DNA from 2 places in the Brenneria goodwinii genome. Region 1 is predicted to be linked to the other one. Evidence: riboswitches for the same ligand, from Rfam matches in the RefSeq annotation. Region 1 holds a riboswitch; the other holds the start of a gene.

Region 1 (15,938 bases):
CTGTCGACATCCAGCAGCGCAACCAGCGTCACATTGGGAAAATGGTGGCCTTTTGCCAGCATCTGGGTGCCAATCAGGATGCGGGCGCCGCCTTGCCTGACCTGGGAAAGCTGCTGTTCGAGCGCCCCTTTGCGGCTGGTGGTGTCGCGGTCGATGCGTGTAATCGGGATGTCCGGGAACAGCGGCGCCAGCACCTGTTCCAACCGTTCGGTTCCCATTCCGACCGGCACCAGATTGGTTGAGCCGCACTGCGGACACTGATCCGGCACCGGACGGTGGCTATCGCAATGATGGCAGCTCAATATGTGCTGCTGCTGATGCAGCGTATAATAATGATCGCAGCGCGGGCACTCCGCAATCCAGCCGCATTCATGGCACATCACCACCGGGGCGAAGCCGCGGCGGTTGAGGAATAAAATGACCTGATTATCCTGAGCCAGATGGTGTCGGATCCGGGTAATCAACGGTTGCGACAGCCCGGCGGTAAGCGGCTGTCCCTTCAGGTCCAGAATATGCTGGCTGGCTAACCGGGCATTCCCGGGCCGTTTGCGGAGTGTTAGCTGCCGATACTTACCGATCTGTACGTTGTACAGCGTTTCCAGCGCCGGCGTCGCCGTTCCCATAACGATCGGGATATCCTCTTCTCTGGCGCGAAACACCGCCAGATCGCGCGCATGATAACGCCAGCCGTCCTGCTGTTTGTAAGAGCCATCATGTTCTTCATCAATAACAATCAGCCCCAGCCGGGCAAATGGCGTAAACAGCGCCGAGCGGGTGCCGATGATGATAGCCGCCTCACCGCTGCGGGCGCGCAGCCAGACGGCGAGCCGTTCGCTGTCATTCAAGCCGGAATGCAGCACTTCGACCGGGGCGTTGAAGCGCTCACGAAAGCGCGCGATGGTTTGCGGCGTCAGCCCAATCTCCGGCACCAGAACCAACGCCTGTTTTCCCTCGGCCAGCACGTTTTCCAGCACGCTGAGGTATACCTCGGTTTTCCCCGAGCCGGTGATCCCCGCCAACAGCCAAGCGGCGAAGTGTTGATCTTCACTGCGAATTGCGCCGACGGCGGTGGCCTGTTCGGTGTTTAACCGCAGGCGATCGCCCGAAACGCTAAAATCCTCACGCCAGTCGCGTACGGCTTGCTCGGCGGCTTTTAAATCGCACAGCCCCTTTTTACGCAAGGATTGCAACGCGGTTTCCGTCAGTTCGGTTTCGCTGACCTGATGGCGATAAAGCGGCGCCTGAAGTAGTGCCGCCAGCGCCTGCTGCTGTTTGGGGGCGCGTTTCAGCGAGTCCAGCGGCGTGGCTTTACCCTGTTCGGTGGCGAACCATTGCCAAAGCGGCGCCCGGTGTGCGGGTTTCCCCTGACGCAGTAATATTGGCAAGGCATGGAACAACACTTCGCCGATCGGGTAGTGGTAGTATTCCACCGCCCACATTAAGATGCGCCACAGACTGGGCGGAAATAGCGGCTCGTCGTCGAGAATGGCGTGTATCGGCTTTAGCTGTTCGACGGGCAATTCGCTGGATTCGCTGATAGCGGCAATAATGCCGACGGCTTTGCGGTTGCCGAAAGAGACGCTAACCCGCACGCCGGTCTGAGGGGCGACGCCCGCAGGCAGTAAATAATCGAATGTACGTGCCAACGGCACGGGAAATGCGACCTGAGCGACAGACATGACCTCTCCGACTGGGTTCAGAATAGGGCGATTTTAACCAATCGCGGCATAGGCGTGAATTAATGCAAGGCGCTAGTGTACATGTTGCGTATGATAATGTGTTGGAGCGATTGCATCGGGAGATGAGTTTCTGTATGATTCGCCGCCATTATACTGCGTTGTATAATGGTTGATTGACTCAACTTCTTTACTCACTTTCGTGTGGTGTCTGGCGGAACAGGGCTGGATAGCGACACGGCCTTAACAGAGGTTTCCCATGAAACAAGGTATTCACCCGAATTATGTTGAAGTTACTGCAACTTGCTCTTGCGGTAATGTTATCAAAACCCATTCTACCGTGGGCCACGACCTGAACCTGGACGTTTGCAGCGCTTGCCATCCGTTCTACACCGGTAAACAGCGTGTTGTTGATACCGGCGGTCGTGTTGAGCGCTTCAACAAGCGTTTCAGCGTACCGGGCGCGAAAAAATAAGTTTTGCGCGCTTAACGGTAAGATAACAAAGGCACCCTCGGGTGCCTTTGTTCGTTATTACCCGCTGATAACGATGAATCAGTATTCCCAAGTATCAGGATCGATCCCCATCTCCCGCATGATGATTTTGGCGGCTTCCGGAATTTCATCGCTGCGTTCTTTACGTAAATCTTCATCGTTCGGCAGGGGCTGTCCGGTGAAGGCATGCAAAAACGCTTCACACAACAGCTCGCTGTTTGTTGCGTGACGCAGGTTGTTAACCTGACGTCGAGTTCGCTCATCGGTTAATATTTTCAATACCTTAAGAGGAATAGAAACAGTTATTTTTTTAACCTGTTCGCTCTTTTTACCGTGTTCAGCGTAAGGGCTGACATATTCGCCGTTCCACTCAGCCATGGGATACCTTAAAAATAGTCGTAATGAAGATATACCTGTCGTCTTCCAAGTTGCAGGCTATTTGGCTTCCTGCACTCTGAAATCTATCGGGTATAGCATCTGTCATGAAATACTACGATTCTAGCGGTTATTATGCTTATGCTCAATCTATACGCAAAGAAGTTTAGATGTCTAGATGTATTGACGTCCATGTTAACTGGGTTTACTCTTTAGCCCTTATCTCTCAGTCTCTAGCCAGGAAAAGAGCCGATGACGCGTAAACAGGCAACGATCGCAGTTCGCAGCGGGTTAAACAATGACGAGCAGTATGGCTGCGTTGTCCCCCCCATTCATCTTTCCAGTACTTATAACTTTACCGGATTCAATCAGCCGAGAGCGCATGACTATTCCCGCCGGGGTAATCCAAGCCGTGATGTCGTTCAACGCGCATTGGCCGAACTGGAAGGGGGCGCGGGTGCGGTCATGACCAGCAGCGGCATGTCCGCCATTATGCTGGTTTGCACCGTTTTTCTGCGTCCCGGCGATCTGCTTGTCGCGCCTCATGACTGCTATGGCGGCAGCTATCGTCTGTTCGACAGTTTGAGCAAACGCGGGGCGTTTCGCGTCAAGTTTGTCGATCAGGGGGATGAAGCGGCGCTTAAAGCGGCGCTGAAAGAGAAGCCGAAACTGGTTCTGATAGAAAGCCCCAGTAATCCATTGCTGCGCGTGGTGGATATCGCGGCCATCTGTCAGGCGGCCAAGGAAGCCGGGGCGGCCAGCGTGGTGGATAACACTTTCCTGAGCCCGGCATTGCAGCAGCCGCTGGCGCTGGGCGCGGATTTAGTGCTCCATTCCTGTACCAAATACCTGAACGGCCATTCCGATGTGGTCGCCGGGGCGGTAATCGCGCGCGATCCGGAAACGGCGACCGACCTTGCCTGGTGGGCGAATAATATCGGCGTAACCGGCGGCGCCTTTGACAGCTATCTTCTGCTGCGCGGTTTGCGTACCCTGTCTCCGCGTATGGCCGCCGCGCAGCGAAATGCGCTACAGTTGGTGGAGTATTTACAGCAACAGCCGCTGGTGAAAAAATTGTACCATCCCTCGCTGCCGCAGAATCCTGGTCACGATATCGCCCGCCGCCAACAATCCGGGTTTGGAGCGATGTTGAGTTTTGAGCTGGACGGCGACGAAGATACCTTGCGCCGTTTTCTGGCATCGTTGGAGTTGTTTACGCTGGCGGAATCGCTGGGCGGGGTAGAGAGCCTGATTTCCCATGCGGCGACGATGACGCATGCGGGAATGGCGCCGGAAGCGCGTGCGGCGGCCGGGATTTCAGAAACCTTGTTACGTATATCCACCGGGATCGAAGACGGCGACGATCTGGTTGCCGATCTGGATCGTGCATTTCAGGCTGCGGCGAAGGGGTAAGAATGAGTGCATCAGGAGTAGCAGGAACGGTAACCGGCCGGCAACTGCATAAATTTGGCGGCAGCAGCCTGGCCGATGTGAAGTGTTATCAGCGCGTCGCCGGTATTATGGCCGAGCACAGCCGGCCCGGCGATTTAATGGTGGTTTCTGCGGCAGGTGGTACGACTAACCACCTGATTAGCTGGTTAAAACTGAGTCAAAGCGATCGACTCTCCGCCCATCAGGTTCAGCAGGCGCTGCGTCGTTATCAAAGCGATCTGATTGCCGGGCTATTGCCTCCTGAAGTGGCTGAACCACTGACGACCCAGTTTATTCGCGATCTGGAACGTTTAGCTGCGCTCTTGGACGAAAAAATCAGTGACGCTGTGTACGCCGAAGTCGTCGGCCACGGCGAGATCTGGTCGGCGCGTCTGATGGCGGCACTGCTTAACCAGATGGATATTCAGGCTTCCTGGCTGGATGCGCGCGATTTTTTGCGCGCCGAGCGAGCCGCGCAGCCTCAGGTGGATGAAAGCCGTTCCAGACCGCTGCTGCAACAGTTTTTGGAAAAGCACTCCGAGCAGCGTTTGGTCGTCACCGGGTTTATCTGCCGCAACGAAGCGGATGAAACGGTGTTGCTGGGGCGTAACGGTAGCGACTATTCCGCTACCCAAATCGGCGCCTTGGCCGGCGTTGAACGGGTGACCATCTGGAGCGATGTCGCCGGGGTCTACAGCGCGGATCCGCGCAAAGTTAAGGATGCCTGTCTGCTGCCGCTGTTGCGGCTGGATGAAGCGAGTGAACTGGCGCGGCTGGCCGCGCCGGTATTGCATACCCGGACATTACAGCCGGTATCCGGCAGCGATATCGATCTGCAACTGCGTTGCAGCTATCAGCCCGATCAAGGCTCTACGCGTATTGAACGCGTGCTGGCATCAGGAACGGGAGCTAAAATCGTCACCAGCCATGACGATGTTTGCCTAATTGAAGTTCAGGCGTCGACGGAACACGAATTCCTGCTGATCCAAAAAGATGTGGAACAGTTACTGAATCGTGCGCAGATAAAACCGCTGGCGACGGGAATTCATCACGATCGCAACCTATTGCAGCTGTGTTACACCACGGAAGTGGTCGACAGCGCCTGGCAACTGTTGAATCAAGCCGGATTGCCCGCCCGATTAACCCTGCGCGAAGGTCTGGCGTTGGTGGCGATGGTGGGCGCTGGCGTCTGCAATAATCCTTTGCATAGTCACCGTTTTTATCAACAGTTGAAAGATCAGCCGACAGAGTTCATCTGGCAGTCGGAAGATGGCATCAGTCTGGTGGCGGTGTTGCGCGTCGGGCCGACGGAACATCTGGTTCGCGGGCTGCATCATTCATTGTTCCGGGCGGAAAAACGTATTGGCCTGGTGCTGTTTGGTAAAGGAAATATCGGATCCCGCTGGTTGGATCTGTTCGCCCGCGAGCAATCGCACATTTCCGCCCGTACCGGGTTTGAGTTTGTGCTTGCCGGCGTGGTGGATAGCACCCGAAGTTTGCTGAACTATGACGGTCTGGACGTCAGCCGGGTATTGGCGTTTTTCGACAGCGAAGCGCAGGAGCGGGATGGCGAAGATCTGTTTCTGTGGATGCGTTCCCATCCTTATGATGATTTAGTCGTCCTGGATGTGACGGCCAGCGAATCGGTGGCTGATTTGTACCTCGATTTCGCCAGTTATGGTTTTCATGTCATCAGCGCGAATAAACTGGCTGGGGCGTCCGGCGGCAATAATTATCGTCAGATTCGCGACGCTTTCGCCAAAACCGGTCGTTACTGGTTATACAACGCCACTGTCGGCGCGGGCTTGCCGGTGAACTTCGCCGTGCGGGATCTGCGGGAAAGCGGCGACAGTATTCTGGCAATCAGCGGTATTTTTTCGGGAACGTTGTCGTGGCTGTTCCTCCAGTTTGATGGTTCGGTGCCCTTTATGGATTTGGTGGATCAGGCTTGCCAGCAAGGGCTGACGGAGCCGGATCCGCGCGTCGATTTGTCCGGGCAGGACGTGATGCGCAAGCTGGTTATCCTGGCGCGTGACGCGGGGTATGAGATTGAGCCCAGTCAGGTGCGGGTTGAATCGCTGGTGCCGGCCGGGTGCGAAGAAGGGTCGGTCGATCAGTTCTTTGAGAATGGCGAATCGCTGAACGAGCAAATGTTGCAACGGCTGGAGGCCGCCCAGGAGATGGGGATGGTTCTGCGCCATGTCGCTCGTTTTGACGCTAATGGCAAAGCCCGCGTCGGCGTTGAGGCGCTCAGACCCGATCATCCGCTGGCTTCGTTGCTGCCGGGCGATAACGTGTTTTCGATTGAAAGCCGCTGGTATCGGGATAACTCGCTGGTGATCCGTGGTCCGGGAGCCGGGCGAGATGTCACCGCCGGGGCGATTCAGTCGGATTTAAACCGTCTGGCGCAGCTGCTGTGATCTAAATACATAGCCACTCTGAAGGCATGCGATCGGAAATAGTGCGCGGCCGCGCACTATTGATTGCGATTTGTCCGCCACGCGACCCCGCATTCTCCGATGCTGTACGAGCCGCTCTGCGCACATAGGCTTGCCTAAGCCCGGGCACATTACGATTGGGGCTTATTATGAATATTTTTCACGAGTGATGAGTAATCATCACCTCTCTTCCGATTAAAAACATTGACTCTTCAGGCCGATTGCGTCATTTTCTATATAGACGTCTAAACGTATAGACGGTTATGAAAAACGATAACAATCGCATTGGTTAATAGGATAGGCAGGTATGAGTTTTTTTCACGCAAATCAGCGGGAATCGCTGAATCAAAGTCTGGCGGAATTACAGGGACAAATTAATGTTTCATTTGAGTTTTTCCCGCCGCGTACCAGCGAAATGGAAGAAACGCTCTGGAACTCCATTGACCGCCTGAGCACACTCAAACCGAAGTTTGTTTCTGTTACCTACGGCGCGAATTCTGGCGAACGCGATCGTACCCACAGCATTATCAAGACAATTAAAGAACGTACCGGTCTGGAAGCGGCGCCGCATCTTACCTGTGTCGATGCCTCCCGCGATCAGCTGCGTGAGATCGCGCAGGATTACTGGCAGAGCGGTATTCGTCACATTGTGGCATTGCGCGGCGATTTACCCGAAGGCGGCGGTAAACCGGAAATGTATGCCGCCGATTTAGTCGCCTTGCTAAAAGAAGTGGGGGATTTCGATATTTCCGTCGCCGCCTACCCGGAGGTACACCCCGAAGCGAAAAGCGCCCAGGCCGACCTGATCAATCTGAAACGTAAAATTGACGCCGGCGCCAACCGGGCGATCACCCAGTTCTTTTTTGACGTGGAAAGCTATCTGCGCTTTCGCGACCGCTGCGTTTCTACCGGCATTGACGTTGAGATTGTGCCGGGAATTCTGCCCGTTTCCAACTTCAAACAATTACAACGTTTCGCCACCATGACTAACGTTCGTGTGCCAAATTGGATGACCTCGATGTTCGAGGGGCTGGACGACGATCCTGAGACCCGCAAAATGGTTGGGGCGTCCATTGCCATGGACATGGTGAAAATTCTCAGTCGTGAAGGAGTAAAAGATTTCCACTTCTACACCCTCAACCGTGCAGAACTGAGCTACGCGATTTGTCATACGCTGGGTGTGCGCCCGGCCGTTGCCTGAACAAGAAAAACGAAGATTAACTGAAACCCTGCCGGCGCAGGGTTTTTTGGTCGCGTCGGTTCCCGAATATTCCCGGCAGGGATAATTTCCTCAGAAATCAACTCAAAAGTCAGTTTTTTCCACCTATATCCCGCGATAAACGGCAGATTGTCTGCTGTTGTGAGGAATGACCACGTTATCGTCTGTACCTGGATCCGGATACTAAGCATGTAACATAGATGTGTCGTTAATATAGCTACACAAAATGCGATCGGCGTCAAATCACTTGAATACGCCGGCTAACTCGTTATAGCGTGGCAGATGGCTGAGGGATCCGGTTGCAAAAAGCCTCTGGTGAAGAAATGCGACGACAGTTTTATCATTAACGTATTTGTTAACCCCACTCCATTGCTCGCCCTGGCGCGTATGGAAAGCCTTCTATGGAATTTGTTTACTTTTCTGGCTGATAATATGTTCTGGCTGATAATATGGACTCGAACTGTTAATGGTGAAAGTGTTGCTTTATTTAGGTTAAATAAATAGATGCGCTTCGATGGATAATATTATTCGCTTAAATATTGATAGGGATAACCATTCGTTGCTAGTCTTTCTATCGTTAATTGCTATCATTATAAGGAGAATAATAAATGAATATTCGGGATCTGGAATATCTGGTGGCGCTAGCAGAACATCGTCATTTTCGGCGTGCCGCAGATTCTTGCCACGTTAGTCAGCCAACGCTCAGTGGACAAATCCGTAAGTTGGAGGATGAGTTAGGCGTGATGCTGCTGGAACGAACCAGTAGAAAAGTTTTGTTTACTCAGGCGGGGTTGTTGTTGGTTGAACAGGCGCGTACGGTGTTACGTGAAGTTAAAGTATTGAAAGAAATGGCCAGCCAGCAGGGAGAAACCATGTCTGGGCCATTGCATATCGGTTTGATCCCGACCGTTGGGCCTTACCTGCTGCCACAAATTATCCCGATGCTGCATCGTACGTTCCCCAAACTTGAAATGTATCTGCACGAAGCGCAGACCCATCAGCTGTTGGCCCAGTTGGACAGCGGCAAGCTGGACTGCGCTATTCTGGCGTTAGTGAAAGAGTCTGAAGCGTTTATCGAAGTGCCGTTGTTTGATGAACCGATGAAGTTGGCGATTTATCAGGATCATCCCTGGGCGAATCGGGAACGCGTGGCGATGTCCGACCTGGCCGGTGAGAAACTACTGATGCTGGAGGACGGGCACTGCCTGCGCGATCAGGCGATGGGATTCTGTTTTCAGGCGGGGGCCGATGAAGACACCCATTTCCGCGCCACCAGTCTGGAAACGCTGCGTAATATGGTGGCGGCGGGGAGCGGCATCACGCTGCTGCCATCGCTGGCGGTTCCCCATGAGCGCGAGCGCGATGGCGTCTGTTATTTGCCTTGCCATAAACCCGAGCCGAAGCGAACTATCGCTCTGGTTTACCGCCCCGGTTCGCCGTTGCGCGGACGTTATGAGCAACTGGCTGACACCATTCGCGAGCATATGCAAAGTTATATGGAAAGCGTGTCAAAACAGGCGGTTTAATCCGTTCAATGCCGCAACCCGGTAAGCTTCCGCCATTGTCGGGTAGTTGAAGGTAGTATTAACGAAGTATTCGATGGTATTACCTTCGCCCTGTTGTTCCATAATCGCCTGCCCGATGTGGATAATCTCAGCCGCGCGCTCGCCGAAACAGTGGATCCCCAGTATCTGTTTCGTTTCGCGGTGGAATAAGATCTTCAGGCTTCCCACATTCATTCCGACAATCTGCGCGCGCGCCAGATGTTTGAACTGCGCGCGACCTACCTCATAGGGAACTTTCATGGCCGTAAGCTGCTGCTCGGTCTTCCCCACGGAGCTGATTTCCGGAATGGTATAAATTCCGGTAGGGATATCTTCGATTAAATGGGCGCTGGCATCTCCTTTGACGATCGCCTGCGCGGCAAGACGCCCCTGATCGTAGGCGGCGGAAGCCAGACTGGGATAGCCGATAACGTCGCCGACGGCGTAAATATGCGCCAGTCCGGTCTGGTACATGCTGTTGACCTTGATTTGCCCGCGGCTGTCGGTGCTCAGACCGATATTTTCCAGACCGAGCGTTTCCGTATTGCCGGTGCGGCCGTTGGCGTACAACAGGCAATCCGCCTTCATTTTTTTGCCGGACTTAAGATTAACGATAACGCCATCCGCCAATCCTTCAATGCTGTCGAACTCTTCGTTATGGCGGATGACCACGCCGTTGTTCCAGAAGTGGTAAGAAAGTGCGTCGGACATTTCCTGATCGAGGAAAGCCAACAGGCGATCGCGGGTATTAATTAAATCGACCTTGACGTTCAGGCCGCGAAAAATGGACGCGTATTCACAACCAATGACTCCCGCGCCATAGATGATGACATGCCGGGGTTCGTGGTCGAGTTGCAGGATAGAATCGCTGTCGTAGATGCGGCAGTGATTGAAATCGACTTCCGGGGGTCGATAAGGGCGTGAGCCCGTGGCAATAATTATATTGGCCGCCGTCAGCGTGTCGTGGCTGTTGTCTGGATAATCAACGGTAACGGTATGCTGATCAATAAAACGGGCTTCGCCAGAGAACAGCTCACACTGATTTCGTTCGTAAAAACCCTGCCGCATCTGGGTTTGCTGGCCGATAACGCTGTCCGCGTGGCGCAGGATATCGGAAAATGAGGAACTGATAATCCGGGCGTTGTCGCTGTATAGCGGATTCTGGTTAAACTCAATAATACGACTGACGGCATGACGAAGCGCTTTGGAGGGGATGGTTCCCCAATGGGTGCAGCCGCCGCCGACATTGTAGTGCCGTTCAATTACCGCGACTTTAGCTCCCTGTTTGGCTAATCCCATCGCGGCGCCTTCGCCGCCGGGGCCGGAACCGATGATGATAGCATCGTAGTCGAATGATTGTTGTGTAGTCATTGTAGGGTAACCTGTTTCATACAAGGTAGTAACCTCATTGTAACATGCGTCAGGATGCAACCCAATCACCCTTGTATTTATTATGGAAACCTATGATCACATTTTTCATGTGGCAGACTTTGTCTCAGTATGCTGACAATAAAGTTTGCTATAGTGCTTTTCTGGAAAGAAAAACGGATGATTTGGGCAGGATAATGGGTGTCAGAGCACAACAAAAAGAACGGACGCGTCGTTCCCTGATTGAAGCGGCATTCAGCCAATTAAGCGCGGAGCGCAGTTTTGCCAGTCTGAGCCTACGCGAGGTCGCGCGTGAGGCCGGCATCGCGCCGACGTCTTTCTATCGTCACTTCCGTGATGTGGATGAGCTCGGGCTGACGATGGTCGATGAAAGCGGTTTGATGTTGCGCCAACTGATGCGTCAGGCGAGACAGCGGATTGCCAAAAGCGGCAGTGTGATAAAAACCTCGGTTTCAACCTTTATGGAATTCATCGGCAATAACCCTAATGCCTTTCGGCTGTTATTGCGCGAACGTTCAGGGACGTCAGCCGCGTTTCGTGCCGCTGTCGCGCGTGAGATTCAACATTTTATTGCTGAACTGGCGGATTATCTGGAAGTCGAAAATCATATTCCACGCAGTTTTGCGGAAGCGCAGGCGGAAGCGATGGTCATCATTGTTTTCAGCGCCGGGGCGGAAGCGCTGGATGTCGGCCTGGAACAGCGAAAACAACTGGAAGAGAGACTGGTGTTGCAACTGCGCATGATTTCCAAAGGCGCTTACTATTGGTATCGGAGAGAGCAGGATAGTGGCGCAGGTACGTCGTAAATTTTAGGCATATACCCGTTAGATTTCAGTGCGCCGGAAGCCGATACGCCAGCAGCGTGAAAAATGGAAGGGTATAAACAGGTAAGAGAAGAGAAAAGCCATGACAGAACAATCTCACCATCATAGAGGAAAAGGTACGCTGATTTTAGCGTTGGTCGCGGGTTTATCCATTAACGGTTCATTTTCAGCGTTGTTTAGCGCCCTGGTTCCGTTTTCGATATTTCCTATCATCGCGCTGATTTTATCCGTCTATTGCCTTCACCAGCGTTATATGAGCCACAGCATGTCAGAAGAGACTCCTCTGCTGGTGGCCGCCTGTTTTCTGCTGGGGCTGTTGCTCTACAGCGCGATCGTGCGCGTTGAGTATCCCGATATCGGCTCAAATTTTGTGCCCTCAATTCTATGCGTGGCGTTGGTGCTCTGGATTGGTTTCAAACTAAGAGCCCGGGGAGCGGCCAAACAGGATGACGCCCCGGAGGTATGACGTATGGCAGGCGATAAAGATCGCCTGCGTTCTCGCATGATTACCGGCGTTTCTCAAGCAGCACGCCGCATTCCATATGATGGGTGTAGGGGAATTGGTCAAACAGCGCCAGGCGGCTGATTTGATGGGTTTCGGTCAGCGTTTCCAGATTATGGCGCAGCGTTTCCGGGTTGCAGGAAATATAGATAATACGCGGATAAGCCTGTACCAGCTTGACCGTTTCCGTGTCCAGGCCGCTACGCGGCGGATCGACGAAAATGGTTTCGCAGCGGTAGTCCTGTAAATCAATGCCCTGTAAGCGCTTAAACTGACGAACGCCATTCATGGCCTGCGTAAACTCTTCCGCCGACATACGAATAATTTGCACGTTATCAATGTGATTGGCGGCAATATTGTATTGCGCGGCGGCGACCGACGGTTTGGCGATTTCGGTCGCCAGCACACGATCAAAATTGCGCGCCAGCGCCAGTGAGAAATTTCCGTTGCCGCAGTATAGTTCCAGCAAATCTCCCACGGAGTCTTTTGTCGCGTCCAGCGCCCATTCCAGCATGTTTATGTTCATGGCGGCGTTGGGTTGAGTGAAGCTGTTTTCAACCTGCCGATAGATCATATCGCGCCCGGCGACGGGCAGACATTCATCAACGTAATCCCGATCCAGACAAATCTTGGTTTTGGTTGCGCGGCCAATCAGTTGCAATTGAAACCCCTGCGTACGCAGTTCATCGCGCAGCGCGCTGGCATGCTGCCGCCATTCATCATCCAATGCCCGGTGATACAGCAGAGAAACCACCACCTCACCGCTTAACGTGGAAAGATAATCAATCTGAAACAGTTTACGACGCAGGATAGGATTGGGCCGCAAAGCGGCAATCAATGCAGGCATCAGTCGGTTTATCAACTCGCTGGCTGCCGGAAACCGATCGACACGAATACGCTGCTTGGTCTGTTGATCGAACATGATGTGGTAAAGGTCGTCGCCGTCGTGCCAGATACGAAACTCTGCACGCATGCGGTAATGGCTTACGGGAGAACGAAAAACAGCAGGTTTGGGCGCATTAAATGATGCCATCATGTTACTAAGACGTTCTGTTTTTTGTGCTAGCTGGTTGTCGTATTGTTCGATTGGCAGGTTCTCTGGCGTCATGGTTTTCTCATCTGTACGGCATCAAAAATGGCTATATTGGCCGGAATTCCAGGTAATCCGGTCGGGAAGTCCAATTTTTCCATGTTATTACTCTGTAATGAAACAAGGGGATAGACCTCCGATTCAGGCGATCGTAGCATGAAAATCCGGCCTTTTATTACAAGTTAAAAGGGAATCCAGTGTGAATCTGGAGCTGACGCGCAGCGGTAAGGGTAGTCTGAACGATAGCATTATGCAGACACTGTCTTGTTAAAGATGGGAAGTCATCGTTCTTTGTTGTTACGAACAGTTGTTACGAATCATGGTTATTACAAACGATGTTTCGGCAATCAGCGTGACAGCGGCCCCAAGCCCGAAGACCTGCCGGTATACGTCGCAGTGACCATGATCATCGCGTGCTATTCATCATGGTAATGCGGCATCCTCTATATCGTTTGGATGCTTGATACATGCTTAATAAAAAAATATTGCTGTCGACAGCGTTTTCTGTCACGGCCTTTCCCGTCTGGGCGCAAGACAATACGGATTCATCGCCAGAACGTGACGATGATATCACGGTTACGGCAAGCCGCTTTCCCCAACCCGTTTCCACCGTGCTGGCGCCAATGGATGTCGTTACCCGCGAAGACATCGACCGCTGGCAGGCAAAAAATGTATTAGAAGTCATGCGTCGGTTGCCGGGGGTGGATATCGCGCAGAACGGCGGGTTGGGGCAAAGTGCGTCGATGTTTATTCGTGGTTCGGAAGCGCGTCATACTCTGATTTTGATTGACGGTGTCCCTGTAGCGAAGCCCGGTATTACAGGTGATAGTGATTTCAACCAGATACCGATTTCTCTCGTACAACGCATTGAATTTATTCGCGGGCCTCGTTCTGCTGTTTATGGCGCCGATGCAATTGGTGGTGTGATTAACATCATTACTCAGACTGATAGCGACAGTACCAACCTTCGTGCCGGCGTGGGTTCCAACCATTATCAGGAATATGGCGGCAGTGTCCGTCATACGATAGCCGATAATACAAACATCACGCTGGCCGGCGCTTATCAAGACACCAACGGCTTTAATGTCCAGCCCAATTCGGCTTATCGCGTTGATGGGGATAAAGACGGTTGGCGGAATAAATCATTTTGGGCTGGTGTTGAACATAAATTTGATGAGCGTTTTTCAGGGTTCTTGCGCGGCTACGGCTATGGCGCGAATAGTGACTATGATGCGGGATATTCAGGCGGGGGAGATGAGCAACAAATTTATAATCATACCTACAGTACTGGTTTGCGTTTTTCTCAGGGAATATATGCCTCTCAATTGATAGCTGGCTATCAAAAATACAGTGTACTTAACTATGTCAGTACCCAGGGGCGCTATGGGGCGGATAATTCTCAGGACGACATGGAGCAGCGTAATGTGCAATGGGGAAATACTTTTACCATTGCTTCCGGTACGCTCAGCGCGGGTATTGATTGGAAACGGCAAAAGCTGACTTCCGAAGGTGTGAGTTTAAATTCGGGTGCACGGGAGACGAACAGCTACAAACAAGATAATACTGGCGCTTATATCACCACGCAGCAGCAGTATGGCGCGGTAACATTAGAAGGCTCCGCTCGTGGAGATGATAACGAACAGTTTGGAAACCATGGAACCTGGCAGGTAGCCGCTGGATGGACATTTATACCCGATTATCGTGTCACGCTTTCCTATGGCACTGGATTTCAGGCGCCAACATTGGGCCAGCTATATGGACAAAAACGTTTTGACATCACCTCGAATGAAAATCTGAAGCCAGAAGAGTCAAAACAATGGGAAGCTGGGCTTGAGGGACTGACCGGGCCGCTGAATTGGCGTTTGTCCGCTTATATCAACAAAATTGATAATCTGATCAATTATGAATATGCCTCTGCTACGAATACAGGGAAATATTACAATGTTAAAGCCGCGACGATGAAAGGCCTTGAATGGACTGGGTCATTTGATACCGGTATTTTGAGTCATCAAATGACCTTAGGCTATCTTGATGCCCGCAATGATGAGGATGACAAAGTATTGGCCCGTCGTGCTAAACAGCAGGTTAAATATCAACTGGATTGGACGTTGTATGACATCGATTTCGATCTTAGCTATCAGTATGTGGGAAAACGTTTCGACAATGCGCAGAATACCCGCCGCTTACCGAGCTACAGCACGGTCGACTTTTCCGCCTCATATCCTGTAACCCCCCAGCTAACGGTTCGTGGTAGAATCGCCAACCTGTTTGATAAAGATTATGAGACGGCATATGGCTACCGTACGGCAGGGCGAGAATACTATCTCACCGGAAGCTATACTTTCTGACCTGCCAGCCCGTCCTACCGTGCTGGTGTTTGATTCCGGCGTAGGCGGGTTGTCTGTTTATGATGAAATCCGGCAACTATTGCCGGATCTTCACTATATCTATGCGTTCGACAATGAAGCATTTCCTTACGGCGAAAAGCCTCAGCAGTTTATTATCGAACGCGTTCTTAAAATTGTTACGGCAATTCAGCAGCGCCACCGGTTGGCGCTGGTGGTAATTGCCTGTAATACCGCCAGCACTATTTCCCTCCCGGCGCTGCGTGAGCGCTTTACTTTCCCCGTGGTGGGCGTGGTGCCGGCGGTTAAACCTGCCGCCAAGCTGACGCGCAATGGCGTCGTCGGGCTGTTGGCCACGCGCGCCACCGTACAACGGCCTTATACGCATGAGCTTATCGCCCGCTTTGCCAACGACTGCCAGATATTGTTGCTGGGCTCTTCCGAGTTGGTTGAACTGGCGGAAGCAAAGCTGCAAGGGGAAAACATTAGCACTGAAGATCTGCAAAAAGTCTTGCGCCCGTGGTTACGACTACCGGAACCGCCCGACACCGTCGTACTCGGATGCACGCATTTCCCTCTATTGGCGGATGAGCTACATTCGGCGCTGCCAAG
Region 2 (15,938 bases), 1.4 Mb from region 1:
CATAGTCAAAAACCTCGCCGTCAAAGGCGGCCAATCCTTTACGCCGGCGTAATGTATCCAGCAGCGCGCGGGTAAAACGGTCATTATCAAACAGGCCGTGAATGTAGCTGCCTATCACGCTGCCATCCGCGTTAACCGCCCCATCGTATCGGGTAATCGGCTGTCCGTTGCTTTGCGTCAGGCGGATAAAGGGTTCAGCCTGCGCGCCCAGGCGCGACGTTCCCATATGAATTTCATAGCCGGAAATCGGCGTTTCCGATCCGGCCAGGGCCATGCCCGGCAGCGTTGGCTGACAGTTTCCGCTAACGCGGGTGGTCGTTTTTTCCGCCGCGAATTCGGTTTCCACATCCAGCAAGCCCAAGCCGTCCATCTGGCCGATGTCCGATTCCACGCCGTCGATAATCCGTCGTCCCAACATCTGATAGCCGCCGCAGATACCGATAACCGGCACGCCGGCACGCTGTCGCGTCTGCAGCGCGGCGGCCAGCCCGTTTTGCCGTAACCACTGCAAATCACCCAGCGTATTTTTACTGCCGGGCAGAATAATCAAATCGACATCCGCCAGCGCCGACGGATCGGCGGTATAACGCAGGCGGACATCCGGTTGGGCCGCCAGCGCGTTAAAGTCGGTAAAATTGGCGATGTGCGGCAAGCGCACCACCGCGATATCCAGCGCCTTTTGCGCGCTGCCGCCATATTTACCGGTTTGCAGCGCCACGCCGTCTTCATCCTCCAGTTCAACGTCCAGCCAGGGCATCACGCCAATCACCGGTACGCCGGTCAGCGCTTCAATCTGCGCCAGACCCGGTTTGAGCAACGCCACGTCGCCGCGGAATTTGTTGATGATCACCCCTTTCACCCGCGCTTTCTCTTCAGGACGCAATAGCGCCAGCGTACCGTAGATGGCGGCGAACACCCCGCCGCGATCGATATCGGCCACCAGCAACACCGGGCAACCGGCCATCGCCGCCATGCCCATATTAACGATGTCCCGATCGCGCAGATTGATTTCCGCCGGGCTGCCCGCCCCTTCCAGCACCATCACGTCATATTCGGCGGCCAGACTGTGGTAAACCTCGCCGATCTGCCGCTGTAACTGCGGCTTGTACTGGTGATAGGTCAGCGCATCCATATTGCAGACGGCTTTGCCCATCAGCACCACCTGCGACTTGCAATCGCTGGTCGGTTTGAGCAGAACCGGATTCATGCGCACGTCCGCCTCAATGCCCGCCGCTTCGGCCTGAAATATCTGCGCCCGCCCCATCTCTTCGCCCTGCGGCGTAATCCCCGAGTTCAGCGCCATGTTCTGTGATTTAAACGGCGCGCAACGGTAGCCATCCTGGGTAAAAATCCGGCACAGACCGGCGACCAGTACGCTTTTCCCCACATCGGAGGCCGTTCCCTGCAACATGATGGACAGGCTCATGCGTTTCCTCCCGCTCGGTGCTCGCGCAGCAGCGCAAATAGCTGTTGTTCGGTTTTACACAGCGGCAGTCCCAGTTCACTGTGCAGCTTAACCAGCCAGGGCTGCACCAGAGAGGCCGCCTGTAATTGGTCCCGTCGCAAAAAGACCTCGGCGCTTTCCCCTTCGCCGACCAGTCGTCCGTGCGACAGCACATACACATAGCCGCACACCGCGTAGATCAGGTCGATATCGTGACTGGAGATGATGACCCGTTTCCCCTGCGCCACAATGCGTTCGATGATGGCGATCATCTGTTCGCGCCCGGCGGGATCGAGCCCGGCGGTCGGCTCATCCAGCAGCAGATAAGGCGCTTCCATCACCAGCGCTCCGGCAACGGCGACGCGTTTTTTCTGGCCGTGGCTGAGGTACTGAATCGGCTTATGGCGAAACGCCTGCGCATCCACCAGCGTTAACGCCTGATCCACCCGCTGGGCGATGATCGTTTCATCCATACCGAGATTGCGCAGGCTGAACGCGATATCGCTGTCGATATCGGTATAAAAAATCTGCTGTTCCGGATCCTGGAACACCGTCGCGATCTGCTGACGCAGCGTGCGCAGCCCAGCCTTGCGGTAATCGATCGGCTGGTTGTTCCACAGCACCGCGCCGCTCTGCGGGCGCAGAATGCCGGTCAGGTTCATAAACAGCGTCGATTTACCGCAGCCATTCGCCCCGATCACTCCGGTGACGGCATGCCGCCCGAAATCCAGCGACAGATCGCGCAGTATCGGTTCATCCAGATAACGAAAATTCAATTGTCGGGTTGCCAGCATCGTTGTTCTCTTCTCACAGATGAAACTCTCCCTGGTACAGCTTGATTTCCAGCGAAATGACCATCTGCTGGTAACGCATCATAACCCGCATAAACAGCATTCCGATCAGCATGGAGAGCGAACGATAACTGCTGCCCAGCGACGAATAACCAAAACGCAGCGACTGCGCGCGGCGGATAGCCAGCGCCTCATCCAGAAAAATAAAGATAAAGCGCCAGGTCAGCAGGATTTGCTCCGTCAGCAGCTTCGGCACCCGGCAACGTTGCAGGATCTGGATCAACTGCGGAAACGGCGTGTTCAGCACGAACCAGAAGGTCGCCGACAGCGCCGCCAGGCTGCGCCAGAAGGTCTGATGCGCCGTATGCAATCCCTGCGGATCGATGCCGACCCAGAACGACCCCAGCGGGATCCCCCACCACAGCGTTTCCGGCTGGCGCGATACCGACAGCACAATCGCCACCACCCCTACCAACAAGAAACCCAGCGGCACCGACAGCCACTTCAGATAACGCAACGGGCCAACCCGCAGCAGCCAACAGGTCAGCGTGGCGATAAAGACCAACAGCAGCGCCTGATACAGCGGCGGAGTGGTCATCGCCAGCAGCAGAAACAGGCCATACAGCGCCAGCTTGCGCATCGGATCCACCTGCCGCCAGCGCCCTTGATAGCTTAGCTTGTCAATTCCCAGCATGATCGCTGCGTTTTCCGCGGTAGTAGCCAAGAATGTAGAAAATCACCGCCGCGCCCAACGATCCCTGCAAGGTAAATAACAGGCTTTCAATCTCGCTGCTGGCGGGCTCATACAACGGCTGGAACCAGGGCTGGTAATCCGGCGCGGTTTGGGTGATCAGCGTTTCCGCCTCGCCATCCGAACCGCCGTATTCACCGCCGTGATTGATGAAAAACGGCAGGATCACCAGCGCGATCACCAGCGATAACAGGATTAAATTCTTTTTCATGTTAGTGACTCCCCGCATGAATAAGCTGACGTTTCGTTAACTGGTCGTAAATCATCACGGTAAGCAACCCTTCGGCGATGGCAATCGGCACCTGCGTCAGACAGAAGATGCCCATGAATTTAAGCATCGACGCGGTGACGCCCAGTTGCGGATCGGGAAAGGCCGCGCCCAGCTGGAGCGACGTCACCAGATAGGTCGCCAGGTCGGCCAGCATGGCGCACAGAAATACCCCGACATCCCGGCGAATTCCGGCTTTGCAGGCCAACCGCCACACCAGGTAGCCGACAATCGGCCCGATCACCGCCATCGACATGCCGTTGGCGCCCAGCGTCGTCAGACCGCCATGCGCCAGCAACAGCGCCTGAAACAACAGGACGATCGCCCCCAGCACGGCCACCACGGTGGGGCCAAATAGAATAACCGCCAGGCCGACGCCGGTCGGATGCGAGCAGCTTCCGGTAACGGACGGGATCTTCAGGGCGGAAAGGACGAAAATAAATGCGCCGCACAGCGCCAGCAGAACCTTCTGGTTACTGTCTTCACTCACAATCTTGCGCAGACGCACCAGCCCGGCGAACAAGCACGGCAGAAACAGCACCCACCAGGCCAGCGCCCACAACGGCGGCAGAAAACCTTCCATGATGTGCATGGCGAACGCTTCCTGCGGCGCCAACATCAGTAGTAGCGCCACCGCCAGACCGGATAGCGAGAGTTTCTTTAATTGTTGTTCCATTGATTACCCCTTAACAGGCTATCGTTTATTACGTTTTATTGCGGAAATACCTTTTTTTTGTTTCTGCTCTCCCCATGAAGGTTCCCCATAAAGGGGATATGCCATATCGGAGAATATTTCGTGCGCGATAAAGTCGTCATTTCCCTGCTACGTCGTAGCACGCGCCCGACGCAGGGTGGTTCAAACGCCACCACCCTACGAACCCGGGCTTGTGGCTGAAATCACGCCGCTGACGCGTTACCTTCGGCGGCCGTCATTCGCTGCGCCACTGCTTATTCACCAGGATCGTGGAGAAATACGGCAGCGGCTGGTCATCGGTTACCTGATCCAGCCGTCGCCAGCACTGTTCGCCCGGCAGAGAAGCATCGGCCATCAGCAGGGCATGTTCAAACAGCTCAAGGCGCGCCAGCAGCGAGCGCACCGCGGCAAAACGGCCATATACCTTCATCAGCACCACGCTGTCGTGAGTCCGTAACGCCTGCTCCAGATCCGCTTCCGGCGCCGTGCAAGACATCACTGCCAGCGACTGCCGTTCCATCGCCAGCGGCAGCGCCGAACGTGCGGCGATCGCCGCAAACGAGGTCACGCCCGGTACTATTTCCAGCCACGGCTGGCGGCCGATGCGCACCAGCAAAAAGACCCAGGTGCTGAATAACATCGCGTCGCCGAGGGTGATAAACCCGACCTGCTTGCCGTTGGCGACCTCATCCGTAAGCTGCCGGGCGATATCGTCCCAGACCGCTTCCTTCTCCGCGTTATCGGCGCTCATGGGGAAGTGATTGGTGCGAATCTCCGTCTCCGGCGACAAGTATTCCCGGACGATGGAGAGCGCCAGACTATCGCCGCCTTTACGCCCTGCCGGCGCATAAAGAATATCGAGCTTGCCGATCAGACGGGCGGCGCGCACGGTGATCAAATCGCTGGCGCCGGGTCCGACCCCTAACGCATACAGTCTGCCGGTCATCATGCCGCCTCCTGCTGTTTATGGTTCAGCGCCGCGGCAAGATGCCGGGCAAACATCTGGCGGATCTGCGGATTCTCTCCCAGCCCTTGCAGCCAGCAGAAAGTTTCAATGCCCGCCGCTTCCAGCTGTGATTTCCACGAGCCCGCTTCGTTCGAGGCCATATCGTTGATGGCATGATCGCCGGCCACCAGCATCAGCGGCATCAGGTGAACCTTGCGTACGCCCTGCTGTTGCAGGCGCAGGACGATATGGTCGACTTCCGGATAGCTTTCCACCGCCCCCACCAGCGCCGGAAAGTTGCGCGAGGCCATCAGGTGATCGAGGCAGGCATAGGCGGAAAAGGCGTGATGGCTGGCGCCATGCCCCATAAACACCACCCGCTCATCGGCGGCCAGCGGCGGCATCTGCGCCTGAAGCGCGTCCATCAATTGCAGGTAATCGTCAAAGCCGCTGAGCAACGGCGCGCCCAGCGCCAACCGTTGAAAACGCGGATGATAAGCGCGAACTTCCGCCGCTATTTTTTCGTATTCATCGCCATTAATCACATGCAGCGACTGGATCGCCACATCCTGATAGCCTTCATCCGCCAGCCGTTGCAAAGCCTGAGCGGGATTATCAATGTGTATGCCGTCGCGCTCGCGCAACTTGCGGATAATCATTTCCGACGTAAAAGCCCGGAACAGATGGCGATCGTTATAGGCGGCCGCCAGAAACTGTTCGCAGGCATCAATATTCTTTTCCCGGGTTTGCGGGTAACTGGTGCCAAAGCTGATAATTAATAGTGCTTTTTTCATTTTATGATCCTCGTTGTGCCCGCCAGAGAGATAGACGCTGGGTAAATTCATCCAGCGAGGCGACCCGATCCGCCGGCGCCGCGTCCTCTGCCGGCGCGGGGCGACATATCACGATGCAGGGAATATTCAACGCCAGACAAGGAGCGACCTTTTGCTGATAGCCGCCTGGCGCGCCGGACTCTTTGGTGATCACCACGTCAGGCCGACAGTGCTCATACAGCGCCTGATTAAACGCGTCGCTAAACGGCCCGCACTGGGCGATAATCTGCTCCACGCCCAGCCCCAGCGCTTCGCACTGCGCCAGCACCGCCGCGGTCGGCAATACCCGGACCAGCAGATGTTTATCCGGCAGATTTTGCCGATACGCCGCCAGATCCTTACTGCCGGTGGTCAGCAGCACCCGTCGTCCCAGCGGGCGGGCGATGGCGCAGGCCGCCTCAAGGCTATCCGTTTTATGCAGCAGAGGATGAGCAATGGCGTCGATGTCGCTGGGGCGCTGATAGCGAGTCAGCGGCAGTTGCAACCGGCGACAGGCCGCCGCCACATTGCGATGCAGCACATCGGCATAGGGATGGGATGCGTCGACCACCCAGCGAACCTGCCGGCTGGCGAGAAAGTCCGCCATTTCGTCCTTATCCATGCGCCCGACCACCACCTCGCCGGCGATATTGCCCGCCAGCTGTTTTCCCGTGTCCGTGGCGACGGACAGGCGGTAAGATTCGCCCGCCGCATCCAGCGCCTGACAAATCAGCCGGGCATCGCTGGTGCCGCCGAAAACATGGATCGCCGGGCCGCTCACAGTTCATAACCTCTGGGGGTGATCATCAGCCCGTCGCGGCAATAGGTGGTTTTATTGCCGACAATCACCAGACTGGTCATATCCACCGGCGTGAAATCCATTTCCCCAAACGTGGTGATCCACTTTTCCTCTTTTTTACGTCCGGCGGCTTTGACCACGCCGACCGGCGTCTGCGGCGCGGTCCACGGACTCATCAGCTCGAACGCCCGCGCCAGATGGCCTTCACGGCCGCGGCTGCGCGGATTATAGAAACAGATCACAAAGTCGGCCTGCGCGGCGGCGGCAATGCGCTTTTCAATCACCGGCCACGGCGTCAGCAGATCGCTCAGGCTGATATGACAAAAATCGTGCATCAATGGCGCGCCCAGCAGCGACGCGGCGGCGATGCTGGCGGTGATGCCGGCCACCAGCCTGACCTCCAGATCCAGCTGTTGCTGGCCGACCAGTTCCAGCACCAGCCCGGCCATACCGTAAATGCCCGCGTCGCCGCTGCTGATCAGCGCCACGTTGTGACCGGCCAGCGCCAGGTCGATCGCCGTCTGGCAGCGTTCGATCTCCTTGCACATGCCGGTTTTGATCACCTGTTTGTCACCGGTTAATGGCTTCACCAAATGGGTATAGGTTTTGTAGCCCACTACGATGTCCGCCTCGCGGATGGCCGCAATGGCGTCCTGCGTCATCATGGATTCACTGCCCGGCCCAATGCCGATTACGGTTAACATCAATGCGATACTCCCAGGGTAATGGTGACGCCCTGCCGACGCAGGGTATTGCCAACCAGCTTGCCGTCGCTCATCAGCCAGGCGACCGGTTGTGAAACGCTGCCGACGCCGACCGTTCGGCGTACAAATTCAGAAGCGGGGAAACGTTGTTCATGCGGGCTGAGTTCATCAACGCTGAACAACTCGAAAGGAACCCGCCAGCACTGCGCCAGTTGGTGCAACGCGGGTTCATCCCGCTTGATGGCGACGCTGCCGATGGCGCGCAACGCCAGCGGATCAAAATGGTTTTCCGCCAACTGCTGCGACAGCAGCTCAACCAGCGTTTGCAACGAGGTCGCCCGGCGGCAGCCGATCCCCGCCACCACGCGACGCGGCACCAGTTTGAACATCGGCAGGGGAAACGCGGGCAAGGCGTCGCGCAGCGTAACGCACACCAGCGCATCCAGCTGCGGCAGCGTATCCAGACTCTCCACCGGAATAAAGCCGCGCACATCGCAACGCGCGCGCTCCGCATACAAGGATTCATCCCACCACAGGCCGACCTTGCGCTCGCTGACCAGCATGTGATTCACCACTTTCACCGCATGGCGAAAGTCCTGTATTTCCGCATCCAGCTGCACCGCCAGCGTATCCAGCGCCGCCATCTGATTGACATCCGTGGCGGTGGTGATCACCGGATCGGCGCCCAGCACCCCCGCCAGATAGCGGGTCAACGCGTTGGCGCCGCCGACATGACCGGAGAGCAGGCTGATAACATGTTGCCCCTGCTCGTCAATCACCACCACGGCCGGATCGGTCATCTTATCGCTGACCAGCGGCGCGATAACCCGCACCGTCAACCCGGTGGCGCCCACCACAATCAGCGCGGTATAGCTTTTGAACGCTTCGCGCAGCGTGTCGCCGAAGCTGCCGTTAAACGCCGTAAAACCGGGTTCCAGCAATTTTTCGCTGGTGAAACAGGTCAGGGGCAAATGCGTTTGCAAGCGCCGGGCCAGACGCACGCCGCCGGGCGTCAGGCAAAACACGGCGATCGATTCAGGCTTGACGATATTCATGGCTAAACCCCGCGTCATAGAGTTTGGAATAGTGGTATTCATCGCCCAGGAAGGCGCCGACCAGAATGAGCGCCGTTTTGCAAATCGCCGCCGCCCGCACCTGTTCGGCGATATCGGCCAGCGTGCCGCGTACCGTGCGGCTTTCCGGCCAGGTGGCTTTGTACACTACCGCCACCGGCGTGGTCGTCGGATAGCCGCCGGCCGTCAGCCGCTCCACCACTCCGTCAATATTCTGTACCGACAGGAAGATGGCCATCGACGTTTGATGGGCGGCAAAGGCTTCCAGTTGTTCCAGCGGCGGCATCGGCGTACGCCCCTCGATACGGGTGATCACCAGGCTTTGCGCCACTTCCGGCACGGTGTATTCCACGCCGAGCTGCGCCGCCGCGCCAAGAAAGGCGCTGACGCCGGGAACGGAGACGAAACCGATGTCGTGTTGCGCCAGCGCTTCGCTCTGCTCGCGAATCGATCCGTACAGCGAGAGATCGCCGGTTTGCAGTCTCACCACCAGCTTGCCCGCGCGCGAACGGGTCACCATCAGCGAAACGATCTGCTCAAGCGTCATCCCGGCGCTGTCGTAGCACGCCGCCTGCGGCCGGCAGTAGCCGAGTAACTCGGTATTAATCAACGACCCGGCGTAGATCACCACGTCGGCCTGCTGCAATAAGCGGTAGCCTTTAAGCGTAATCAGCTCGCGGTCGCCCGGCCCGGCGCCCACAAACCAGATTTTGCGGGGATCAAACGTGCGCGGTTGTTTAGCCTGTTGCTGTGTCTCGTCATGCTCAGACATGTGTTCCCTCCTTGCAGCAGGAAATAAGATAGGTGGGGTTGTTCGGTTTAAAGTAATGGCCGCTGCCGAGCGGCGTCAGGGATGAAACCTGTAGCTGCGTACACGCCAGCGACGCCACATTCAGCGACTGCAGATGCGTCAGCGCCGTATTGAGGTTATCCAGCAGAATAAAGGTCAGCGCCAGCCGTCCGCCGGGGTGCAGGTGAGCCAACGACCAGTCGATAAGTTCCGTCAGCTGTCCGCCGCTGCCGCCGATAAATACCGCATCCGCCATCAGCGCCAGCGGTAATGGCGCGGCGCCGGCGATAATCTCCACATTGCCGCAACCGAACCGCCGGCGATTCTCTTCAATTAGCGCCAGCGCCGCCGGATTGCGTTCAATGGCGGTGACCTGAAGAGCCGGAAAACGCAGCGCCGCCTCCAGCGATACGCTGCCGGTGCCGGCGCCGACGTCAATCAGGCGTTGCGCGCCCGCCAGTTCCAGCCGTTCCAGCGCCAACAGCCGCACCGCTTCTTTGGTCATCGGCACCCGCTGGCCGCGTAAAAATTCATCATCATTCATTGAGGATCACCACCACATTCATGTCATAGCGTTGCGCCACCTTCTCCGGTGGCAGGCGATGGATACGTTCATCCGGCAGCGACAGGTTTTCGCCGATAATCAACGTGCGCGTCAGTTTCCGTTGCAAAATGGCGTCGGCGATGGCCCGCGGCCCGATAATTTTGTCGGTCACCATCGCCACCTTGTCGTGTTGCAGGATCCAATCGAAATCCGGCGTACGTCCGTGGCTGCTGGTGAGATAAAGATCATTCATATCCAGCGCGACGCGGGCGCACAGATACTGCACGGCGCTGATGCCGGGCACGATCAGCAGTTCATCCGTAGCGAAATGGGCGGACAGACGCTTGCCGATGCCGTACAGCAAGGGATCGCCGGAGGCGAGCACCGCCACCTGACGGGATTTGTGCTCGTCAAGCCACGCCAGCAGCCCGTCGATATCGGCATCCAGTTTGCGGGTCCGGCCGTGAAAGTCAGGAAACAGCGCCAGATGACGCGCCCCGCCGACCAATATGTCGGCGGCGGCGATCGCCTGCCGCGCTTGCGGCGTCAGATGCGCCAGAGAACCGGGGCCAATGCCGACGACCACAATCATCGCAGCGCCTCCACGATATCAGCCAGCGGCCGGTTGGTTCCCAGCACCTGGTTATCAAAAGAGAACAGAATGGCGTCAACGCGCGGCGGATCGTTGGAGAAGCGCATCATCTCGTTTACCCGTTCGCAAATGCGCCGGGCGATCCGCTCATACACCGCCTGCAGGCCGTGCTGCGCAATCACTTCCATCGCCGCTTCGGTGGTATCGCACTGATTAACCGCCAGCAAAACATCCTGGGACGCGCCCATCAGCGCCAGATTGGCGATCAGGGTTTCCATGCGCCCGTCGGCGATATGGCTGTGGGTGTGGAAAATCCCCGCCGCCACCTTGACCAGCTTGCCGGGATGGCCAATCAGCGCCACATGGCGGAATTTAAGCCTTACGGTTTCCTGCAACATGTAGCCGACGAAGTTGCTCATGGTCACCACCCGTTGTCCATCCAACCCGAGCTGTTCGCGCACGAACCGTTCGCCGTGGTTGCCGGGCACCAAAATCACCCGATCTTCGCCGGCGGCGCGTTTCATTTCCAACTCCAGCGCCAGCGAGCGTTTCCAGCTCTCTTCCGACATCGGCGTCACAATGCCGGTGGTGCCGATGATCGAGATCCCGCCGAGGATCCCCAGGCGTCCGTTGTAGGTTTTCTTCGCCCGCGCTTCGCCTTCCGGGGCGAAAATTTCTATTTCCGCGCCGCGCGCCGGGCCGATTGCCTCACGCACCGCGGCTTCAATGGTTTGCAACGGCGTGCGGTTAATCGCCGAGCTGCCTACCGGCAGGCCGATGCCTTTGCGCGTGACGGTGCCGACGCCTTCCCCGCCGCGAATATGAATATCGCCGTGCTCGCACAGGGTGACGCGGGCGAAAATCAGCATGCCGTGCGTGGCGTCCACATCGTCCCCGCCGTCTTTGCGGATCGCCGCCGTCGCCTGCCGGCCTTCAATCAGCGGCTGTTCGACGTTGAGATACAGCGTCACGCCGGAGGGGGTGACGATAGACACCTGATCGATCACCTGCTGGCGCAGCACCATCAGCGCCGCCACCTTGGCCGCCGCCGTCGCGCATGAGCCGGTGGTGTAGCCTTTCCGGTACTGCTTACCGTTGTGCCAGACGCTGTCCAACTGCATTTCCGGCTTTTGGCGATCGGCGTTCACAGCGTCTCCCGTATGCGATACAGAATGGCATTGACGATGGCGGCCGCCACATTGCTGCCGCCCTTGCGGCCGCGCGCGGCAATGCACGGCAGCGCGCTATTTATCAGCGCCGCCTTCGATTCCGCCGCGCCGACAAACCCCACCGGCACGCCGATAACCGCCAGCGCCGAGGCCGGTTTTTCCGCGCAATGCTCCAACAGCCGGAACAGCGCGGTCGGCGCATTGCCGAACACAAACAGCTTGCTGCCCGGTTCTTCCAGCGCCACATCCACCGCCGCCATCGAGCGTGTCATATTCCCGGCCTTCGCCCGCTCGACCACGCGCGCATCGCTGATAAAGCAGCGGCACTCGCAGCCCAGTTTCGCCAGCAGCGTTTTATTGATGCCCGACAGCGCCATGGTGGTATCGGTGTACAGCGTGCAGCCGGCGCGCAGGCCGTCGGCGATCCGCGTCACCACATCCGGCGAGAAATACAGGGTGTCCAGCCAGTCGAAATCGGCCGTGGTGTGGATCACGCGCTTAACGATCGCTTCGCGATCCGCATCGGCGAAACGGTAATCGGGCCGCTCGCTGGCGATGATGTCGCCGATAATGACAAAACTTTGCCGTTCGATGTCCTGCGGCTGCTGAAGATAGTTCATATGTCCGTTCCTTATGCCGTCATGACCGACAGCAGAAAATATGCGGCGCTAAACAGCATTAAGGCCAGTAAAGAAGCCACTTTCATCAGATTGATGCTGCGCGGGATATCGCTCAGGGTAATTTCCCGGCGTTCATCGCCAATCCAGGGTTTTTCTACCCGCTCGCCAAAATAGTTGTTCGGCCCGCCAAGCCGCACCCCCAGCGCCCCCGCCACCGTGGCTTCCGACCAGGCGCAGTTGGGGCTGGCGTGCTGGTAACGATCGCGCCAGCCGATGCGCCACGCCTGCCGATAATCGTCCTTTAGCAGCCAGGCGGCGGCGCTCAGCAGCAACCATCCCAACCGGGCGGGGACATAGTTCGCCAGGTCGTCCATCCTTGCGGAAACATAGCCGATCGACCGGTATTTCGAATTTTTGTAACCCACCATCGAATCCAGGGTATTCACCGCTTTGTAGGCCATCGCCAACGGCGCGCCGCCGATCAGCAGGAAAAACAGCGGCGCAATCACCCCATCGATGCTGTTCTCCGCCACGGTTTCCACCACCGCCCGGGTGATTTGCGGTCTCTCAAGCTGCGAGGTATCGCGCCCGACGATCCATGAGAGCTGTCGACGGCTTTCCTCCAACGTGCTCTGCCGCAATGCCTGATGAACCGCCAGCGCCGCGTCGCTCAGGCAACGCCCCGCCAGACAGGTGTAGATCATCCACACTTCCGCCAGCCAGCCGAGCCACGGATGGATCGCCGTCAGCAGCGCCAAAACGCCCCAGTTGACTCCCCAGGTGATGCCCACCACGGCCAGCCACAGCAATCCGCCGCCCAGCTTAAGCGCTCGCTCGCTGCGGCAGCAGGCGCGAATGCCCCGTTGCAGCCAGGCGATCAGATTGCCGATCCAGCGTACCGGGTGCGGCCAGTGCGGAGGATCGCCCAGCCAATAATCAAGTAAAAAAGCGACGAGCCAGGCCGCCGGCGTCAAGGTCATAGCGGCCTCCTGGCGGCGGAAAGCCAGCGATCGAGCACGCCGGGACGCTGGGCGAAATGAATATGCAGATAGCCGGCATAGGTCTGATCGAGCTGATAGCCGCCCTGCCATTGTTGGATCACGGCGCCGTCGCGGGATTTGGCGCAGTCGAAGACGGGAGATAGCGACGTGGAAAAATCGGAGTAATGGAACTCGTGCCCGCGCAGGGTTTCACCCGCCGCCGCCAGCAGCGTGTCCTGCTTCGCCCGCGCCTGACAATAGCCAAAGCGGGTCAGCCGTTTTCCCATCCGGCTTTCGCCGGGCAGAATACCGGTCATGGTATGACGCTGTCCGTCGAGCGTGGTCAGCCCCGTTCCCAGATACATCAGGCCGCCGCATTCGGCATATAGCGGGATCCGGCGCTGGTGCGCCCGATGCAGGGCGCGGTGCATCGCGGTATTGGCCGCCAGCTGCGGCGCGTAGATTTCCGGATAGCCGCCGCCGATATAAATCATCTGACAGTCGGGAAGCTGCTGGTCGTAAAGCGGACTGAAACGCTGGATACGCACCCCGGCCTGCTCCAGCAGATCCAGATTATCCGGGTAGTAAAAATTGAAGGCTTCGTCATCGGCTAACGCCAGCGTCAGGCCGTCGGCCAGCTCAGGCGCGGGCAGCGCGGGCGCCTCGCCGGCGGGGAATACCGTGTTGCCGCATAGCGCCAGCAGACGGTCTACCTCAATGGTTTCTTCCACCTGCCGGGCCAGTTGCCGCCAGCGGAGATCGTCATTAGCCTGTTCCTGCGCCGGGATCAGACCGAGGTGACGGGAAGGCAAGGTCACCTCTTCCATGACCGGCAGCCGCCCCAGCACCGGAACGCCGCAATAGTGTTCAATGGCATGGCGAATAAGCGCGTAGTGCTGCGCCGAACTGACGCGATTAACAATCACGCCCGCGATGTTCACCGCCGGATCGAAACGGCAGAAGCCCATCACGGTGGCCGCCACCGACGTCGATACCGCTTTGCCGTCCACCAGCAAAATCACCGGGCACCCCAGCTGCTTCGCCATCGCCGCCGTGCTGCAATAGTCCGGATCGGTGCCGTAACCGTCGTACAGCCCCATCACCCCTTCGATCACCGCCACATCGGCATGGCGCATGTGCTGGCGATATAAACCGTTCAGCGTTGCCGGCGGCAGCATAAAGGCGTCCAGATTGCGGGAGGCCACGCCGCATACCGCGCTGTGCCAGCCGCTATCCAAATAATCCGGCCCGACCTTGAAGGGCTGGACGGCAAGCCCGCGCCGCATCAACGCCCGCAGGATCCCCAGCGTGACGGTGGTTTTGCCGCAGCCGCTGCCGGTACCGGCGATCACAAAGGCTTTTTTATCCGTCCCGCGCTTATGCGGTTTTTTTTCACTGCAGCCTGACATAAAAAATCCCGACGTTTCGGCCGGGATATGCAGTGTCAAAAGAGTACGCGCAGCCAGCATTGCTGACGCACGCATCGGATGACAACCCGCTTCCCACCGAAGGAGTTGAATATATACATACCCTAAATAATTCGAGTTGCAGGAAGGCGGCGACGCAGCGAATCCCCGGGAGCTTACACCAGTAAGTGACTGGGGTGAGCAAGGAAAGCCAACGCACCCGCAACTTGAAGTATGACGGGTATAGCTTGTCAGGTCGGTCTTCTGGCTTAGCGTCATCCTCCTCCGCGCCTTCCCAATCTTACGATCAGTGGCTCTCCCCTTCATTTTTGCAATCCATCGGGGATACGGATTTGTCGGCATCACAGCAGCGGGGGCTGCGGGGGATTCTCACCCCCTTCCCAGCAGAATCATTTGAAAAGATTCTTACCTGACAGCGATACAATGGTTATTTCATTTTTAACTTTTTATTTACACCGCATTAGCGTTTATATGCCTGCTATATCTTTTTAAATAAACTGTTCATCGTCATCTTCCCTAACCCCGTCATTGCCGCGTAGGCGGGAATCAGTCAATGACCGTCCACGGTTTCAACAGGCGATCCCCGCCTACTGACGCGTGGTGGTTGGCGCAGATGACAGTGGTGGCTGACGGTCGACGATGGTGGTGTGCACAAGGATGAAAACCGTAAGACCACGTTTATCGTCAAACTCAATATAGCCCTTTCATGCCAAAAAAAATGGTGAACTTTATCGTTTAGCGATGCTTATTTTCGCGCAGGAATAACAAATTATTGTTCTCTTCATCGCGAAAATCCGCACTATTCAGTGCCGGTATGATAAAAGTCAAATAGCAAAATTTTGTCATCATGCGTTATGCCGCCCCACCATGCCGATGAGACATATCACAAATTCATACCCACATTAGCCAAGATATGCATCATACTGAATCCAGGATTCAATCCCTTGATGTCGTGCAATAAATGGAGAGGAAAATAGAATGCAGAATATACGTGGTTTTGCTGCGCTTGATGCCGCCAGCCCGTTAGTCCCACATCAGTTTGTCCGCAGAGATCCGCGAGAAGATGATGTGGTCATCGATATTGTTTATTGCGGCGTGTGCCATTCCGACATCCATATGGCGCGCAACGAATGGAAAAACAGCCATTACCCCATCGTCCCCGGACATGAAATCATCGGCAAGGTCGTTGGCGTGGGTAAATCAGTCACGCGATTTAAAGAAGGCGACTGGGCCGGCGTCGGCTGCATGGTGGATTCCTGTCAGCAGTGTGACGCCTGTGAAGACGGCCTGGAACAGTATTGTGAAGAAGGTATGACTCTGACCTACGGCGCGGTCGACCGTCACGATGGCCTGCCGACCTTCGGCGGTTATTCCGAGCGGATCGTCGTTTCCGATAAATTCGTGCTTCGCCTATCCGATAAGCTGGATATGAAATCCGCCGCGCCGTTGCTGTGCGCCGGGATCACCACCTACTCGCCGCTGCGCCACTGGAATGTCGGACCGAGCGATAAAGTCGCCGTTGTCGGTCTGGGTG

The links. Region 1 has a riboswitch for cobalamin ahead of btuB (TonB-dependent vitamin B12 receptor BtuB). Riboswitches for the same ligand answer to the same signal wherever they lie in the genome.
Region 2: linked by a shared signal. The riboswitch ahead of ACN28R_RS11670 (cobyrinate a,c-diamide synthase) and the one ahead of btuB (TonB-dependent vitamin B12 receptor BtuB) in region 1 are both predicted to bind cobalamin.

Annotation. Positions count from the first base shown of each region.
Region 1 covers NZ_CP014137.1:3,953,356-3,969,293, reverse strand. The annotation lists gene priA (primosomal protein N') at 1-1,679, opposite strand, end outside; gene rpmE (50S ribosomal protein L31) at 1,936-2,151, shown strand; gene metJ (met regulon transcriptional regulator MetJ) at 2,230-2,547, opposite strand; gene metB (cystathionine gamma-synthase) at 2,797-3,957, shown strand; gene ACN28R_RS17625 (bifunctional aspartate kinase/homoserine dehydrogenase II) at 3,960-6,395, shown strand; gene metF (methylenetetrahydrofolate reductase) at 6,721-7,614, shown strand; gene oxyR (DNA-binding transcriptional regulator OxyR) at 8,241-9,158, shown strand; gene sthA (Si-specific NAD(P)(+) transhydrogenase) at 9,141-10,547, opposite strand; gene fabR (HTH-type transcriptional repressor FabR) at 10,742-11,371, shown strand; gene ACN28R_RS17600 (YijD family membrane protein) at 11,472-11,855, shown strand; gene trmA (tRNA (uridine(54)-C5)-methyltransferase TrmA) at 11,896-12,999, opposite strand; cobalamin riboswitch at 13,129-13,381, shown strand; gene btuB (TonB-dependent vitamin B12 receptor BtuB) at 13,449-15,329, shown strand; gene murI (glutamate racemase) at 15,274-15,938, shown strand, end outside.
Region 2 covers NZ_CP014137.1:2,599,386-2,615,323, forward strand. The annotation lists gene ACN28R_RS11590 (cobyric acid synthase) at 1-1,426, opposite strand, end outside; gene ACN28R_RS11595 (ATP-binding cassette domain-containing protein) at 1,423-2,238, opposite strand; gene ACN28R_RS11600 (energy-coupling factor ABC transporter transmembrane protein) at 2,252-2,929, opposite strand; gene ACN28R_RS11605 (energy-coupling factor ABC transporter substrate-binding protein) at 2,916-3,197, opposite strand; gene cbiM (cobalt ECF transporter S component CbiM) at 3,199-3,930, opposite strand; gene ACN28R_RS11615 (cobalt-factor II C(20)-methyltransferase) at 4,184-4,894, opposite strand; gene cbiK (sirohydrochlorin cobaltochelatase) at 4,894-5,688, opposite strand; gene ACN28R_RS11625 (cobalt-precorrin-6A reductase) at 5,690-6,487, opposite strand; gene ACN28R_RS11630 (precorrin-3B C(17)-methyltransferase) at 6,484-7,209, opposite strand; gene cbiG (cobalt-precorrin 5A hydrolase) at 7,209-8,264, opposite strand; gene ACN28R_RS11640 (cobalt-precorrin-4 methyltransferase) at 8,245-9,054, opposite strand; gene ACN28R_RS11645 (decarboxylating cobalt-precorrin-6B (C(15))-methyltransferase) at 9,047-9,616, opposite strand; gene ACN28R_RS11650 (cobalt-precorrin-7 (C(5))-methyltransferase) at 9,609-10,208, opposite strand; gene cbiD (cobalt-precorrin-5B (C(1))-methyltransferase CbiD) at 10,205-11,329, opposite strand; gene ACN28R_RS11660 (cobalt-precorrin-8 methylmutase) at 11,353-11,997, opposite strand; gene cbiB (adenosylcobinamide-phosphate synthase CbiB) at 12,009-12,971, opposite strand; gene ACN28R_RS11670 (cobyrinate a,c-diamide synthase) at 12,974-14,386, opposite strand; cobalamin riboswitch at 14,621-14,831, opposite strand; gene ACN28R_RS11675 (NAD(P)-dependent alcohol dehydrogenase) at 15,383-15,938, shown strand, end outside.